Mumia flava: one gene and its partner. The protein of the gene in region 1 binds, or shares a complex with, the protein of each later gene. Links are inferred from orthologs where the notes say so. Each region holds a gene or a part of one and is shown on either strand. Other genes may lie near its edges.

Region 1 (4,342 bases):
ACTTGTGGACGACGCGCCGAGGACCTGTGGATGTTTCTCCACGACCTGTGAACATCGCTGTGGATTGCGAAAAAAAGGCGTGATTCGGACACCTGCCCCCTTGTCGTGTCGCGCTCGGACCCGGTAGGAACGAATCTGGCGTTTCTCGAGGGCGCCGTGCGAGGAAGCAGCAAGACCCCCGGAGGCCCCGCGACGCCCGAGAGCGCCGCGGGGCCTTGCGCATCCGCGCGGTCGACGCCCGCCGACACGCGCGGAACGACCACAGGGACGACACGGACGTGGAGTTCCGTCGGGATCGATCGTTAGGGTTGCTGCGTGGACGAACCGATGGCTCTGTACCGGCGCTACCGACCGGAGACCTTCGCCGAGGTGATCGGCCAGTCCCATGTCACCGAGCCGCTGCGGCACGCGCTGGCCAACAACCGCGTCAACCACGCGTACCTCTTCTCCGGGCCGCGCGGCTGCGGCAAGACGACGAGCGCACGCATCCTCGCTCGCGCCCTGAACTGCGAGCAGGCGCCGGTCGCCGATCCGTGCGGCGAGTGCAAGAGCTGTCGGGACCTCGCCCGCGGCGGGCCGGGCAGCATCGACGTGATCGAGATCGACGCTGCGAGCCACGGTGGTGTGGACGATGCTCGTGACCTGCGCGAGCGTGCGTTCTTCTCTCCGGTCGAGAGCCGCTACAAGGTCTACATCATCGACGAGGCGCACATGGTCTCCAGTCAGGGGTTCAACGCCCTGCTGAAGCTCGTCGAGGAGCCGCCGCCCCACCTCAAGTTCATCTTCGCGACCACCGAGCCCGAGAAGGTGATCGGGACGATCCGCTCGCGGACGCACCACTACCCGTTCCGGCTCGTCCCTCCGAAGGTGCTCTCGACCTACCTCGAGGACCTCTGCAGGACCGAGGGTGTCGCGCTGGAGCCGACCGCGCTCCCTCTCGTCGTGCGTGCCGGCGGGGGGTCGGTCCGGGACACCCTCAGCGTCCTGGACCAGCTGATCAGCGGTGCCACCGACGACGGCGTCAGCTACGCGCTCGCGGCGGGTCTGCTCGGATACACGCCGGACTCGCTGCTCGACGAGGTCATCGACGCCTTCGCCGCCGGTGACGGCGCGGCCGTCTTCGCGGCGGTCGACAAGGTCGTGGAGACCGGCCAGGACCCACGGCGCTTCGCCGAGGACCTGCTGCAGCGCCTGCGTGACCTCGTGATCGTTGCGCACGTCCCCGACGCCCTCGCGAAGGGCCTGCTGGAGATCCCCGGGGATCGTGCCGAGCGGGTCGAGAACGAGGCGTCGCGCTTCGGCAAGGCCGACCTCACGCGCGCGGCCGAGGTCGTGAGTGACGGTCTGACCGAGCTGCGGGGCGCGACGGCGCCACGGCTGCTGCTCGAGCTGATCTGCGCCCGGATCCTGCTGCCGGGTTCCGACGCGACGCCGGACGGGATCCAGGCGCGTCTCGACCGGATCGAGCGCCGCCTCTCGATCGCCGAGCAGGCCCCGCCGCCCGCCGCCGCTGCGCCGGACCCGGCGCCCGCCGGTCGAGGCGCGAGCGAGGTGACCCCTCCCGCTGGTCGAGGCGGGAGCGAAGCGAGCGATCGAGACCCCGCCCCGGCGCCCGCTGGTCGAGGCGGGAGCGAGGTGACCCCTCCCGCTGGTCGAGGCGGGAGCGAAGCGAGCGATCGAGACCCCGCCCCGGCGCCCGCTGGTCGAGGCGGGAGCGAGGCGACCCCTCCCGCTGGTCGAGGCGCGAGCGAAGCGAGCGATCGAGACCCCGCCCCCGCCGCCGGCACGCCCGGAGTCGCTGACGTACGCCGGGTGTGGCCGGACGTGCTCGACGCGGTCCGTCAGCAGCGCCGGTTCACGTGGGTGATGCTCAGCCAGAACGCCCAGGTCCACTCCGTCGAGGGGTCCACGGTGACCGTCGGGCTGGTGAACGCCGGAGCGCGCGACTCGTTCGCCCGGTCCGGCTCCGACAAGGTGCTGATTGCCGCTCTGGTCGAGGTGCTCGGCGGGACGTGGAAGGTCGAGGCGATCGTCGATCCGTCCGCCGCCGGCGGCTCGGGCTCCGGTGGCTCGGGGTCACGTGGTGCGCAGCCGACGTCTCCGCCGGAGCCGGAGCGGCCGGCCGCCAACCCCGGGGCAGGGGGTGCCGCCGCCGGAGGACCCGCATCCGCGGCGCCGGCCGGAGGACCGCCCCCGGAGTCCCCTGATCCGTCACCGCCCTTCGAGCCGGACGTGCCGGCCGGCGCGTCCGATGCGGCGCGCCCGCCGTCGTCGGCTCGCGCCAGCGCCGACGCCATCGCGGCGGCGCGCGCGAGCATCCGGGCCGAGCGCGGAGCCGACGCGGCGTACGATCCTGATTCGCACGCCGACGCCGACGACCCGGCGATGGACTCCGACGGGCTCAGCCACGAGGAGCTGCTGAGCCGCACGCTCGGCGCCCAGGTGATCGGCGAGGTGCCGCACGAGTGACGGACGCGTCCGTCTTGGAGGAGACACGATGACGACCTGGCAGCCCGACGTCCTCGGCGAGGGGTACGAGCAGCACCGGATCGACCTCGGCGACGATCCCGACGGGCAGGGCCCGATCGACGCGACCCTGGTGCGACGAGTCCCGCGGGACGGCGAGCAGGTCCGGGGCGCGGTGCTCTACGTCCACGGCTTCAGCGACTACTTCTTCCAGCGCGAGCTCGCGGACTTCTTCGCCGAGCGCGGCTACGCGTTCTACGCTCTCGACCTGCGCAAGTGCGGGCGCTCGCTCAAGGCGGGTCACACGGCGCACTACGTGTCCGACCTGGCGCTGTACGACGCGGAGCTGGACCGGGCGCTGCAGGTCGTGCGTGCGGAGGCCGGCGGCGCAGACGTGCTGGCCGTCGCACACTCCACGGGCGGGCTCGTGCTCTCGTTGTGGCTCGACCGGGTCAACCGGCGTCCGGGCGGCACCGCTGCGGCAGGGATCCGTGGTCTGATCCTGAACAGCCCGTGGTTCGACCTGCAGGGCGCCCCGTACCTCCGCTCGATCGGCACCGAGGTCGTCAAGCTCGTCGGTCGTCTCAAGCCGACGACGCCGATCAAGCTGCCGCCCGGCGGCGCGTACGGCGAGAGCCTGTCGATCACCCACCAGGGCGAGTGGGAGTTCGACGTGGCGTGGAAGCCGATCGAGGGGTTCCCCGTGACGTTCGGCTGGATGCGCGCGATCCGGATCGGGCACGCCGCGCTGCACCGGGGTCTGGACATCGGGGTGCCGGCGCTCGTGCTGCGCTCCACGCGCACGCACTTCGCCACGGCGTACGGTCCTGAGGTCGACGCGGCCGACGCCGTGCTCGACGTCCGTCAGATCGCCCGCTGGTCCGGATGCCTCGGGGACCACACCGAGATCGTCCCGATCGACGGCGCGCGCCACGACGTGTTCCTGTCCCGGTCGGAGCCCCGCGCCGCGGCGTACGCCACCATCGACCGCTGGCTCGACACGAACCTCCCGGCTCAGGCCCCCGCGCCCGCAGCCGACTGAGGATGCTGCGGCGCCGGCTCGGCACGATTGGTACGGCCGACCTGCTGCGCCGGTTGCGCGGCCGCGACGGGCTCGTCGCGCTGATCGGGTCGTGGGACGACGGGCGCGAGGTCGTCGCGTACGAGCCGTCGCGCACCCTCGGCGCCGACGAGGATCCGTTCGACCTGCCGCTCGACGTCGTGTCGGGGCGGTCACCCCACGACGAGGACGGAGCGGTGGAGGCCGGCGAGGTGCCGTCGTTCGCGCCCGCCTGGCTCGGCTGGTGGGGGTACCGGCTGGGCCATCGCCTCGAGGCGACCGGACCGCAGCCGTCCCGCCCGAACCCCCTCCCCGACGCCCGCCTGGCGCGCTACGACACCGTGCTGCGCCGGATCGACGGCGTGTGGTGGTTCGAGTCGGTCGCCGGGCCGCTCGAGGCCGAGGCACGGCTCGAGGACGTGCGCCGTGTGGTGGCGCGGTCGGCACCCCCGCCGGCCTCGTACGACCTCTCGGACTTCGCCGCCCGACCGGACGGTGACGCGCACCGGGCGGCGGTGGCGCGGACGATCGCGCACATCCGGGCCGGCGACCTGTTCCAGGCGAACGTGTGCCTGAGGCTCGAAGCGGCCTTCGACGGCGACCCGCTGGAGCTGTTCCTCGCCGGGATCGACGCGCTGCGGCCCGCGTACGCCGCGTTCGTCGCCGACGAGGGCCGCGCGGTCGTGAGCCTGTCGCCCGAGCTGTACCTGCGCCGACGGGGTCGGCACGTGCTTTCGAGCCCGATCAAGGGCACGGCGCCGTCGTCGGCGGACCCTGCCGCCCTGGCCGCGTCGGTGAAGGACCGTGCTGAGAACG
Region 2 (3,509 bases), 230 kb from region 1 along the record:
CATCCGCGAGCTCGAGGGCGCTCTGATCCGAGCGACGGCGTTCGCGAGCCTCAACCACCAGCCCGTCGACCTCTCGCTCGCCGAGATCGTCCTGAAGGACCTCATCCCCGAGGGGGGCGAGCCGGAGATCACCGCCGGCCTCATCATCGCGCAGACCGCGAACTACCTCGAGTACTCCATCGAGGAGATCTGCGGGGCCAGCCGCTCGCGCGGCCTCGTCCAGGCGCGCCAGATCGCGATGTACCTGTGCCGTGAGCTCACCGACCTCTCGCTGCCGAAGATCGGCCAGCACTTCGGCGGTCGCGACCACACGACCGTCATGTACGCCGAGCGGAAGATCCGCACGCTGATGGGCGAGCGTCGGACGGTCTTCAACCATGTCACCGAGCTCACCAACCGGATCAAGCAGCAGGCGCGCCAGGCCGGCTGAGGTCTCGAGCCACCCGCAACCGCGGATTCTTGTGTTCCCACACTTGGGGAAACTCCTGGGGAAAACACGGGATCCGGGTGGACGACCCACCCGGTCACCGGTGGACGGGTTGGGGAGGACGCCCGCTCCGTCCACCGCCGTCCCCCACCGAGCGCCGTCCGTCCCCCAGCTCGTCCACGAGGGCAAAGAGTGCCTGACCAGCGCCGACGAAGGTTCTCCACAGTTTCGACAGTGGCGAAGACGATGATGAGAACAACAAGATCTCTCCCGTACGACGAAGTCCTCCACAGCTCCGACCTGGGGATGAAGGACCAGATGTCCCTGAGTGGTCGGGTGCCGGTCGGGCGTGGCAGGATTCCCAACAACGTGTCGTTCCGCCCGCACAGCGTCGTGGCGACCCGACCCGCTCGGCCTGTCCAGACCCAGACCCGGAGGCTCTCCGCGTGAAGTTCCGCATCGATCGCGACGCGCTGGCGGACGCCGTCGCATGGACGGCGCGCAGCCTGCCCGTCCGACCCCCGAGCGTCCCGGTGCTGGCCGGTCTCATGGTCGAGAGCACCGACGGCGGGATCGCCCTGTCGGGGTTCGACTACGAGACCTCGGCCAGGACGACCGTCGACGCCGACGTCGCCGACGAAGGTCGCGTCCTCGTGTCGGGTCGGCTGCTGGCCGACATCTGCAAGTCCCTCCCGTCCCGGCCGGTCGACGTCGTCCTGGACGGCCCGAAGGTGTCGGTCACCTGCGGGAGTGCGCGCTTCAGCCTCCAGACGATGCCCGTCGCCGACTACCCCGCCCTCCCGGCCGTCCCGAACGCCGCGGGGACGGTCAGTGCCGACGAGTTCGCGACCGCCGTCGGCCAGGCGGTCGCGGCCGCGGGACGTGACGACGTGCTCGCCCTGCTGACCGGAGTCCGGATCGAGTTCGAGGGCTCGACCATCGCCCTGCTCGCCACGGACCGGTTCCGCGCGAGCCTGCGCGAGCTCCCGTGGTTCCCGAACGACCCCGCGCTCTCGACCTCCGCGGTCGTCCCCGCCAAGGCCCTCTCCGACATCGCGAAGTCGTTCACCGCGGGCGGCGACCTGACGATCGCCGTCTCGGGTCAGGACGACGGGCAGAGCCTGATCGGGTTCGAGGGCTCGACCGCCGCCGGCACCCGGCGTACGACGACGCGGCTGCTCGAGGGCGAGTTCCCCAAGGTGCGCCAGCTGTTCTCCGCGGCCTCGGAGACCGTCGCGTACGTCGGCACCGCCGACCTCGTCGATGCCGTTCGCCGTGTCTCGCTCGTCGCGGAGCGCAACACGCCTGTGCGGATGACGTTCTCCGAGGGCCAGGTGCTGCTGGAGGCGGGCAGCGGCGACGACGCGCAGGCCCAGGAGACCCTCGAGGCGACCGTGGAGGGCGAGGGCCTGGCGATCGGCTTCAACCCGACCTTCCTCCTCGAAGGACTGCAGGTTCTCGGGAAGCCGATGGTCCACATGTCGTTCACCCAGCCCAGCCGGCCGGCGTCCCTGGCCGGGGTCCAGGAGGCGGGTGAGCAGCCCGGCTCGACGTTCCGCTACCTGATCATGCCGGTGCGACTGCCCAGCTGAGTGCTCGCGCCGCAGGACCCGACCCACGAAGGAGCACCGATGCACATCGGACTGATCGGACTCGGCAAGATGGGCGGCAACATGCGCGAGCGGATGCGTCGCGCGGGGATCACCGTCGTCGGCTTCGACCGGGACGCGTCGCTGTGCGACGTGACGTCCCTCGGCGCGCTGGTCGAGGCGCTGCCGGCGCCACGCGTGGTGTGGGTGATGGTGCCCTCCGGCGACCCGACCCACGAGACCATCGCCCAGCTGCGTGGCCTGATGGATGCCGGCGACGTGGTCGTCGACGGCGGCAACTCCCGCTGGACCGACGACAAGCGGCACGCGGACGAGCTGGCCGAGCGCGGGATCGGTTTCGTCGACTGCGGCGTGAGCGGGGGCGTGTGGGGCCTGCAGGAGGGCTACGCGCTGATGGTGGGCGGATCCGCCGACCACATCGAGCTGGTCCAGCCGGCCTTCGACGCGCTGCGGCCGAGCCCGGAGTCGGGGTTCGTCCGCGCCGGCGGCGTCGGGGCGGGCCACTTCGCGAAGATGGTCCACAACGGCATCGAGTACGGCATGATGCAGTCCTACGCCGAGGGGTACGAGCTCCTGGAGAAGGCGGACCTGGTGGAGAACGTCCCGGAGGTGTTCGACTCCTGGCGCGAGGGCACCGTGATCCGGTCGTGGCTCCTGGACCTGTTCGCCGCCGCGCTCGCGGACGACCCGGACCTGGCCCGCCTGCGCGGGTACGCCGACGACTCCGGCGAGGGACGCTGGACGCTCGAGGCCGCGATCGAGCACGCGGTCCCGATGAACGCGATCGCCGCATCGCTGTTCGCCCGCTTCGCCTCGCGTCAGGACGACTCGCCGGCGATGAAGGCGATCGCGGCGATGCGCAACCAGTTCGGCGGTCACGCGGTCCACACGCAGTAGTCCCGTGCACGTCACCCGCCTGTCGCTGCACGACTTCCGGTCGTACCCCGAGCTCGAGCTCGACCTCGCGCCGGGCGTCGGGACGTTCGTGGGGTCGAACGGCCAGGGCAAGACGAACCTCGTCGAGGCGATCGACTACCTCGCGACGCTCGGGTCGCACCGCGTCTCGTCGGACGCGCCGCTGGTCCGGGTCGGCGCCGACCGTGCGGTCGTGCGCGCGAGGGTCGTCCGGGACACCCGCGAGGCGGTGCTCGAGATCGAGATCACGCCCGGTCGGGCCAACCGTGCCCGGGTGAACCGCGCGCCGCTCCCCCGTACCCGCGACCTGCTCGGCTGGGTGCGCTCGGTCGTCTTCTCTCCCGAGGACCTGGCGCTGGTGAAGGGCGACCCCGGTGAGCGGCGCCGCTTCCTCGATGCCCTGCTGGTGCTGCGCAGCCCGCGGATGGCGGGCGTGCGCGCGGACTACGAGCGAGCGCTGCGCCAGCGCAACTCCCTGCTCAAGTCCGCACGTGCCGCCGGGCGCAACGCCGCTCTGGGGACCCTCGACGTGTGGGACGAGCAGCTCGCCGCGTTCG

Evidence for each region.
Region 2: the proteins of CLV56_RS08265 (region 1) and dnaN are in contact, whole or in part, in a cryo-EM structure (PDB 8GIZ), measured with the Escherichia coli proteins. The link is inferred for Mumia flava from one-to-one orthologs.

Annotation. Positions count from the first base shown.
Region 1 is NZ_PGEZ01000001.1:1,745,441-1,749,782, reverse strand. What follows is about bases 1-2,898. They hold CLV56_RS08265 (DNA polymerase III subunit gamma and tau), read left to right. Parts: upstream 1-327; coding sequence 328-2,469; downstream 2,470-2,898. Other genes in these bases: CLV56_RS08260 (alpha/beta hydrolase), read left to right, coding at 2,498-2,898. In the rest of the region: more of CLV56_RS08260, read left to right, coding at 2,899-3,508; CLV56_RS08255 (aminodeoxychorismate synthase component I), read left to right, coding at 3,511-4,342. UniProt on the Escherichia coli protein: Part of the beta sliding clamp loading complex, which hydrolyzes ATP to load the beta clamp onto primed DNA to form the DNA replication pre-initiation complex.
Region 2 is NZ_PGEZ01000001.1:1,978,523-1,982,031, reverse strand. What follows is about bases 1-2,946. They hold dnaN (DNA polymerase III subunit beta), read left to right. Parts: upstream 1-873; coding sequence 874-2,019; downstream 2,020-2,946. Other genes in these bases: recF (DNA replication/repair protein RecF), read left to right, coding at 2,939-2,946; gnd (phosphogluconate dehydrogenase (NAD(+)-dependent, decarboxylating)), read left to right, coding at 2,059-2,934; dnaA (chromosomal replication initiator protein DnaA), read left to right, coding at 1-430. Outside these bases: more of recF, read left to right, coding at 2,947-3,509. UniProt on the Escherichia coli protein: Confers DNA tethering and processivity to DNA polymerases and other proteins. Acts as a clamp, forming a ring around DNA (a reaction catalyzed by the clamp-loading complex) which diffuses in an ATP-independent manner freely and bidirectionally along dsDNA.